One region of the Hydrogenophaga sp. LT287 genome, then DNA from elsewhere that is predicted to be linked to it. Evidence: predicted binding sites of a transcription regulator. Region 1 holds the regulator's gene; each other region holds the start of a gene.

The links. Region 1 encodes FNR, which switches genes on or off when oxygen is low (the NO sensors DNR and NnrR bind a similar motif). Its sites were predicted from a motif close to TTGATNNNNATCAA; they were not measured.
Region 2: the regulator FNR is predicted to act here: its motif matches at 948-961, upstream of AC0GNR_RS11015 (hemerythrin domain-containing protein).
Region 3: the regulator FNR is predicted to act here: its motif matches at 843-856, upstream of AC0GNR_RS14990 (hemerythrin domain-containing protein).

Annotation. Positions count from the first base shown of each region.
Region 1 covers NZ_JBVPZC010000018.1:53,788-56,029, forward strand. The annotation lists gene ccoG (cytochrome c oxidase accessory protein CcoG) at 1-76, shown strand, start outside; gene AC0GNR_RS13600 (hypothetical protein) at 120-416, shown strand; gene AC0GNR_RS13605 (hypothetical protein) at 498-791, shown strand; gene fnr (fumarate/nitrate reduction transcriptional regulator Fnr) at 901-1,620, opposite strand; gene hemN (oxygen-independent coproporphyrinogen III oxidase) at 1,803-2,242, shown strand, end outside.
Region 2 covers NZ_JBVPZC010000012.1:31,906-34,147, forward strand. The annotation lists gene AC0GNR_RS11010 (SDR family oxidoreductase) at 1-197, shown strand, start outside; gene AC0GNR_RS11015 (hemerythrin domain-containing protein) at 344-889, opposite strand; gene AC0GNR_RS11020 (3-hydroxybutyryl-CoA dehydrogenase) at 1,095-1,946, opposite strand; gene AC0GNR_RS11025 (GMC family oxidoreductase) at 2,171-2,242, shown strand, end outside.
Region 3 covers NZ_JBVPZC010000023.1:38,063-40,304, forward strand. The annotation lists gene AC0GNR_RS14985 (hypothetical protein) at 1-22, opposite strand, end outside; gene AC0GNR_RS14990 (hemerythrin domain-containing protein) at 173-769, opposite strand; gene AC0GNR_RS14995 (alkene reductase) at 915-1,970, opposite strand; gene AC0GNR_RS15000 (heavy metal translocating P-type ATPase) at 2,136-2,242, opposite strand, start outside.

The sequences.
Region 1 (2,242 bases):
CCAGTTCAGCATCCGCTCGGTTGGTGACGAGCCAGTCGAGGTTTCCGAGAAAGCTGCCTTCCTGGTCCCGCGCTGACGACATTCAGCGCCATTTGACATTCCCATTTCGGAGCTACAACATGAGCAACGCGCCCTTGACCCAGCCCCCAAGCCATGAAAATACCCCCTGGTGGAGAATTCCACATGTGGTGTTCGTGCCGGCTCTTCTGTTGTGTGGGGTGATAGCGACCAGCACCATGGTGGTCATTTCGTCGATGGACCAGGATCCGGTGCTTGACAAGGAGGTCTACGAGCGAGAGCGCAGGGCGGCACTGGCACTGGAGGGGCAAGCAAGGATCGATGCGCTGATGGCTGTGCAGCCAGCCAATCAGGGTCGAAACCATGCGGCTTCACCTTTGGTGCCCTCTGAAAAATAATGGCCAGCCTGGCTACCGGTGCAGCTGTACCCGGGTGCTTGTCGCTTTAACAAAACCAGATATGGAAGAGGAGCCGCACCGATGTGGACACAGCGTTTGATGTGGATAGCATGGCCTGCTTTTTTGGTGGCCGCGGTGCTGGAAATGGTGGTGTTTGCTTTTGTCGATCCCAGCGATCTGCATTGGTTTGGCTCTCCTCTGGCCCTGTCGCGGGAAGCGGTTTACACCCTCGCGTTCTTTGTGTTCTGGGGTGCAACCATGGTTTCCAGCGCCTTGACAACTTTGCTCGCCATGTCGCCATTTGAGGTGAACCGTTGCCCGATACCCGCAGACGAGCGACCAACCGACTGCGCCAAGAACGGTCGCTGCGGCTGAAACGGCTAGCGCCTTCAGCGCCAACAAAAACCCCGGAGAGGCGTATGCGCCTGTCCGGGGTTTTTTTGTTGGGCATTCGCCCAGGTTTTCGTTGTGTGTCGCGGTGGATTCAGCGGCAAGTTTGCGGATTCACGATCTGCTTGAGCCCTTCGGTGCTCTTGATGTGAACATAGCGCTGTTTCACTTCGATAATGCCGTCGTCAACGAACTTGGAGAAAGTGCGGCTCACCGTTTCGAGCTTCATACCCAGGTAGCTGCCGATCTCTTCGCGGGTCATGCGCAAAATCAGCTCGGACTGTGAGAACCCGCGGGCATGAAGCCGCTGGACCAGATTGAGCAAGAAAGCCGCCAGCCGTTCTTCGGCGCGCATGCTGCCCAGCAGCAGCATCACCGAGTGGTCGCGCACGATCTCGCGGCTCATGATCTTGTGGACGTGGTGTTGCAGGGTGGTGAATTCGCGTGAGAGCTCTTCCACCTGGTCAAAAGGCATCACGCACACCTCGGCGTCCTCCAGTGCAATCGCGTCGCACGAGTGGTGGTCGCTGACGATGCCGTCCAGGCCAATGATTTCTCCCGTCATCTGAAAGCCGGTCACCTGGTCACGGCCGTCTGCGGTAGTAACGCAGGTTTTAAAAAAACCAGAACGAACGGCAAATAGCGACGTGAACTTGTCGCCCGTGTTGAAGAGCGCGGAGCCGCGCTTGATGCGGCGGCGTGTGGAAATCACCGCGTCGAGCTTGTCTATCTCTTCGCTGTTCAGACCCATGGGCAGGCACAACTCCCGCAGGTTGCAGCTTGAGCAGGCGACTTTGATGCTTTGAATGTCCATAATTTTTCCAGGATTGCGGGGTTAGCTTAACGCATCGGCCCGAGCACTGTCGAGAAAAGGCCGGTCTGGAGTCTGGGGGCAATCCTGGGGACAACCCCCGGTCCGACCGAGGCCTTGATCAAGATCAAAGGCGCTGGCGCGCTCATGCGGCACATTCAGCCCTCAGAACTGGAGAACTGTTTGTGAGTCATGCTATTTCCAACGAGTTGCTCAAGCGATTCGACATTCCTGGGCCTCGTTACACCTCGTACCCGACGGCAGACCGATTCGTCGAAGCTTTCGCGGAGCAAGACTATATACAAGCGCTGGAGCAGCGCCGAGTGGGTTCCATGGCGCTGCCGCTGTCGCTGTATGTGCACATTCCGTTTTGTGAGTCGGTCTGCTACTACTGCGCCTGCAACAAGGTGATCACGAAGCACCACGAACGTGCAGCCGAATACCTGCGCTATCTGTCTCGTGAGGTGGAGCTGCAGGTGCAGCACTTCGGGCAAGGTCACAGCGTGTCGCAGCTGCACCTGGGCGGCGGTACCCCCACTTTTCTGTCCGATGCCGAGCTGGAAGACCTGATGTCGATGATCCGGCGCAATTTCACGCTGGTGCCGGGTGGTGAGTATTCGATTGA
Region 2 (2,242 bases), on a different contig from region 1:
GCAACCGCGACGCGCTGTGTGTGGCGCTGCACCCCGGCACGGTGGACACCGGGCTGTCACAGCCCTTTGCCAAAACCGGGCTGCAGGTGCGACCGCCTGACGTGGCGGCGGGCGAGCTGCTGGGCGTGATCGATGGCTTGCCCCCGGGCAGCTCAGGCGGGTTTTTTGACCACCGTGGTTTGACGGTGGCCTGGTGAGCTGAGCCGCTGAGCGCGAGGCCTATAGATCCGGCCCAGTGAAGTCTTAAAGTCCGTTCGGGTTGAGCTTGTCGAAACCTTCCTCAGACATGGCACGAGCCCTTCGACAGGCTCAGGGCGAACGGTTGATACTTCATAGGGCCGAATTAATAAGAGGGCAGGGCAGCGCTTTTAAGGGCTCTGCGTTTCGCCATTTCACGGCCCATACCCACCGTGTCCAGGCTGGCCAAGCGCTGCTTGGCGGCCGGGTAGGCAATCGACTCTTCCAGAACGATGTGGTCCAGGTAGAGGGCTTCAAAAACCTCCAGTGCGTGCCGAAGTTCCACGGTGTCAAACCACAGGTTGCCGTTGGTGGCGGCTTCCAGGCTGGGCGCGATCTGAATCCAGTTTTCTTCCAGCCAGCCGTGGTCTTGCACCAGGTGTTCAGCGGCTTGCACGATCTCGGCGTTCTGGCTGTTCAGCAGCGCCGGGAAAATGTGTTTTTCTTCGTCCAGGTGGTGCTGGCGCGCTTCGCCATTGAAGTAGTCCAGCACGCGGCGGGCCTGCTCCCGGTTGGCCTGGTTCAGGCCGCTGTTTTCAATCGCATCCACCAAGCCGTTCAGCTGTTGCAGCTGCTGCTGAATCTCGCGGTGGGTGCTGTCGAGAAACTCAAAAACAGCGAGCGACGGTTGGGTGCGGGCAGCAGCGTTCATGAAAAACCCCTGGGCAGTGAAAAGTGGGTTCATCATAAAAATGCTGCGCCGCAGCAGCTTGATCTGGCGCAAACAATGGGCCGGCTAACGTACCGAGCGAGCCTTCACCGGCGCGCGTGTCCCCACAACCCAAGATGCCGCGGAACGGGCTTCGCCCGGCCGCAGGCATCGCCCCCTGGGGGGTGACGCGCAGCGGCGCGGGGGGTCAATAAGTGAACACGCCGCGCCCGGTTTTGCGGCCCAGCCAGCCAGCGGCCACCATTTCCTTCAGCAGCGGCGCGGGGCGGTACTTGCTGTCGTTGTATTCGGCCATGTAGACGTTCATCACCGCCAGGCACACGTCCAGGCCAATCATGTCGGCCAGTGCCAGCGGGCCAATAGGCTGGTTGCAGCCCAGCTTCATGCCGGCATCAATGTCTTCCGGCGTGGCCAGGCCCTCGGCCAGCACAAAGAAAGCTTCGTTGATCATGGGCACCAGGATGCGGTTGACCACAAAACCGGGCGCGTTCTTCACCGTGATGGGCGTTTTGCCCAGGGCTTCGGCCAGCGCCTTCACCGCGTCGTGCGTGGCGTCGCTGGTCTGCAGGCCGCGGATGATTTCCACCAGCGCCATCATGGGCACCGGGTTGAAGAAGTGCATGCCGATGAAGCGGTCGGGGCGCTGCGTGGCAGCGGCCAGCTTGGTGATGCTGATCGAGCTGGTGTTGGTGGCCACGATCACGTCGGCGCCCAGCAAGCCGTCCAGCTGCTGCAAGATCTTGACCTTCAGTGCCTCGTTTTCGGTGGCGGCTTCAATGACCAGTTGCGCGCCCTTGAGGTCTTCGTAGTTGGTCGAGCCCTTGATGCGGGCCAGCGCCGCGTCTTTCTCGGCGGCGGTCATTTTTTCTTTCTTAATCAGCCGGTCCAGGCTGCTGGCCACCGTGGCCAGGGCTTTGTCCACCGCCGCCTGGGCAATGTCGACCAGCACCACCTGGATGCCGCTGGTGGCGCAGGCCTGCGCAATGCCGTTGCCCATGGTGCCCGAGCCAATAATGCCCACGGTCTGGATGCTGTTCATACGGTTCACTCCTGTGTGTTTCGAAAAAAAGAATTGTCCAGCGCGTCTGCGCGGGGCGCTGACGCGCTGGGTCACGCACGCGTCACGCCTAGACGGGCGCGTCTATCTGCTCGCGTGCCTGCGTGCTAACTTAGCCGCTGATTGTCGCGCCCCATCTTGCAAGGGTATGACAGCGGTTGGATTCGCCTGACCCAACGCCTCGCGCGGCACTTTCTGGAGACTTCATGTTGGACTACATCATTGTTGGAGGCGGCTCGGCCGGTAGCGTGCTGGCCGGGCGCTTGAGTGAAGACCCC
Region 3 (2,242 bases), on a different contig from region 1:
GACGTTGGGCTGATTGAGACATGGTGCGGGCACACGTGTAATACAAATAGTTACATAAGTATGCATGATCAACCACCGATCGCCATTGATCCGCGTCAACTAAAACTATTTGTATTACCCGCCGAACCCGGGCACCCCACCGCGCCGGCCAGGCGCAGCGTCGCTCAAGCGCTCAGTCTTGCCCCAGCCCCACGGGTGCGGGCGCCCGCATGACGATGCGGGTGAACAGGCGGTCAAACTGCGGGTCGCGTGGAACCCGGTTGCTCAGCGGGTCCTGGTTGGTGGCAAAAGCGGCGTTCAGCGCATGCCAGTCGGCGTCGGTCAGGTGCTTTTCGGCTTCAGGCAGCACCACGGTTTCTTCCAGCCGCATGTGCTGCAAATAGAAATCCACATAAGCCGTGACCTCGTCTTCAAACGCCTTGCGCCGCGTATCGCCCAGGTACTCCCAGGCCATCAGCAGGTGCATGAGCTCGCGCACGCGCAGCTCGCCCGCACCGTGGTCACGCTCCAGCTGGTCGATGGCGCTCATGACGTGCGGCGCGGCCCGTGCCACGCGGGGAAACAGCAGGTCCGACTCTTTGGGGTGGTGCAGCTTTTCAGGGAACTCGTCGATGTAGAACAGCATGGCACGCAGCACATCAAAAAACAGCTCGTGCTGGTCTTTGCCGTCGGGGCTGGGGCCGCGTTTGACCATCTGCATGAGCGACTGCAACATGGCTGCCAAGGTGGCATGTTCGTCGCGGATGACGCGCAGGGCTTCGTGGTTCATGGCGTTGTCTCCGGTGGGTTGTTATGGCTGACAAGCAGCGCCCCTAGCATCCCGCAGATCGCCGTTTCGGGTCTTGATACAGGTCAACAAGCACCCGCCCTGCGCGGCCGACACCCACACGGCCGGCGTCGCCGGCCGTGTCGGTTCACAGCGTTGGGTAGTCGGTGTAGCCCTTGGCGCCGGGCGTGTAAAACGTACTGGCGTCGGGGGCGTTGAGCGGCGCGCCGGCCTGCAGGCGCGCCGGCAGATCGGGGTTGGCCAAAAAGGCGGTACCAAAGGCCACGGCGTCGAGCAACCCGGCCTGAACGGCCTTTTCAGCCTCGTCGCCGCTGTAGCCCATGTTGCCCACCAGCACGCCTTTGTAGTGGGCGCGTGCGGGCGTCATCACGTCGGCTTGCTGGGCCTGGAAAAAGTCGGCACGCATCACGTGCAGGTAAGCCAGGTTGAAGCCGTTCAAGCGCTCGGCCAGGAAAGCCGTGAGCCCCATCGGGTCGCTGTCGATCATGCTGTTGTAGCTGTTCAGCGGCGACAAACGCAGGCCCACGCGGCCTTCGCCAATGGCGGCGTTCACCGCGGTCAGCACCTCAAACAGGAAACGGGCTCGGTTCTCCAGCGAGCCGCCGTAAGCGTCGGTGCGCTGGTTGGCACCATCGCGCAAAAACTGGTCGATCAGGTAGCCGTTGGCGCCGTGCACTTCCACACCGTCAAAGCCGGCTTGCACCGCGTTGCGGGCGGCTTGGGCAAAGGCTTCCACCAATGCGGGTATTTCGTCGGCGCGCAGCGCACGCGGCACCACATTGGGCAGCTTGCCTTCGGGCGTCTGGGTGTCGCCGTCCACGGCCAGCGCGCTGGACGACACGGTTTCTGCACCCCCGTTCAATGCCGGGTGGGCCGCGCGCCCGGCGTGCCAGATCTGCATGAAGATGCGCCCGCCACGGGCGTGCACCGCGTCGGTCACCACCTTCCAGGCTGCAATCTGCTCGGGGCTGTACACGCCCGGCTCAGACACAAAAGCCGAGGTGCCGGGCAGGATCATGGTGCATTCGGTGATGACCAGACCGGCACTGGCGCGCTGCGCGTAGTACTCGGCCATGAGCGCGTTGGGCATGTGGCCCGCGCTGGCGCGCGCCCGGGTGAGCGGTGCCATGAGAACGCGGTTGGGCAGCGTGATGGCGCCGGCTTGCAAAGGGGTGAACAACATGAGGACTTTCAAAAGGGAGGGAATGGGGAGCCAAGGCCGCGACGCAGGGGAAGCGGCCAGCGGGGCGCGACCTTACCACCGCCCCACCGCCGGCGCTGCAGCAAGGGAACAGCAAAACCTGTAGGCGCACAGGCAGGCGCCAAACGCGGCTGGCCATGCCGCAGCTCATGCACCCGGTGGGTGCTCGGCCACTGCCGGCGGCGTCACCGGGGGTTTCCAGCGCTTGAGCAGCAGGGCGTTGCTCACCACACTCACCGAACTCAGCGCCATGG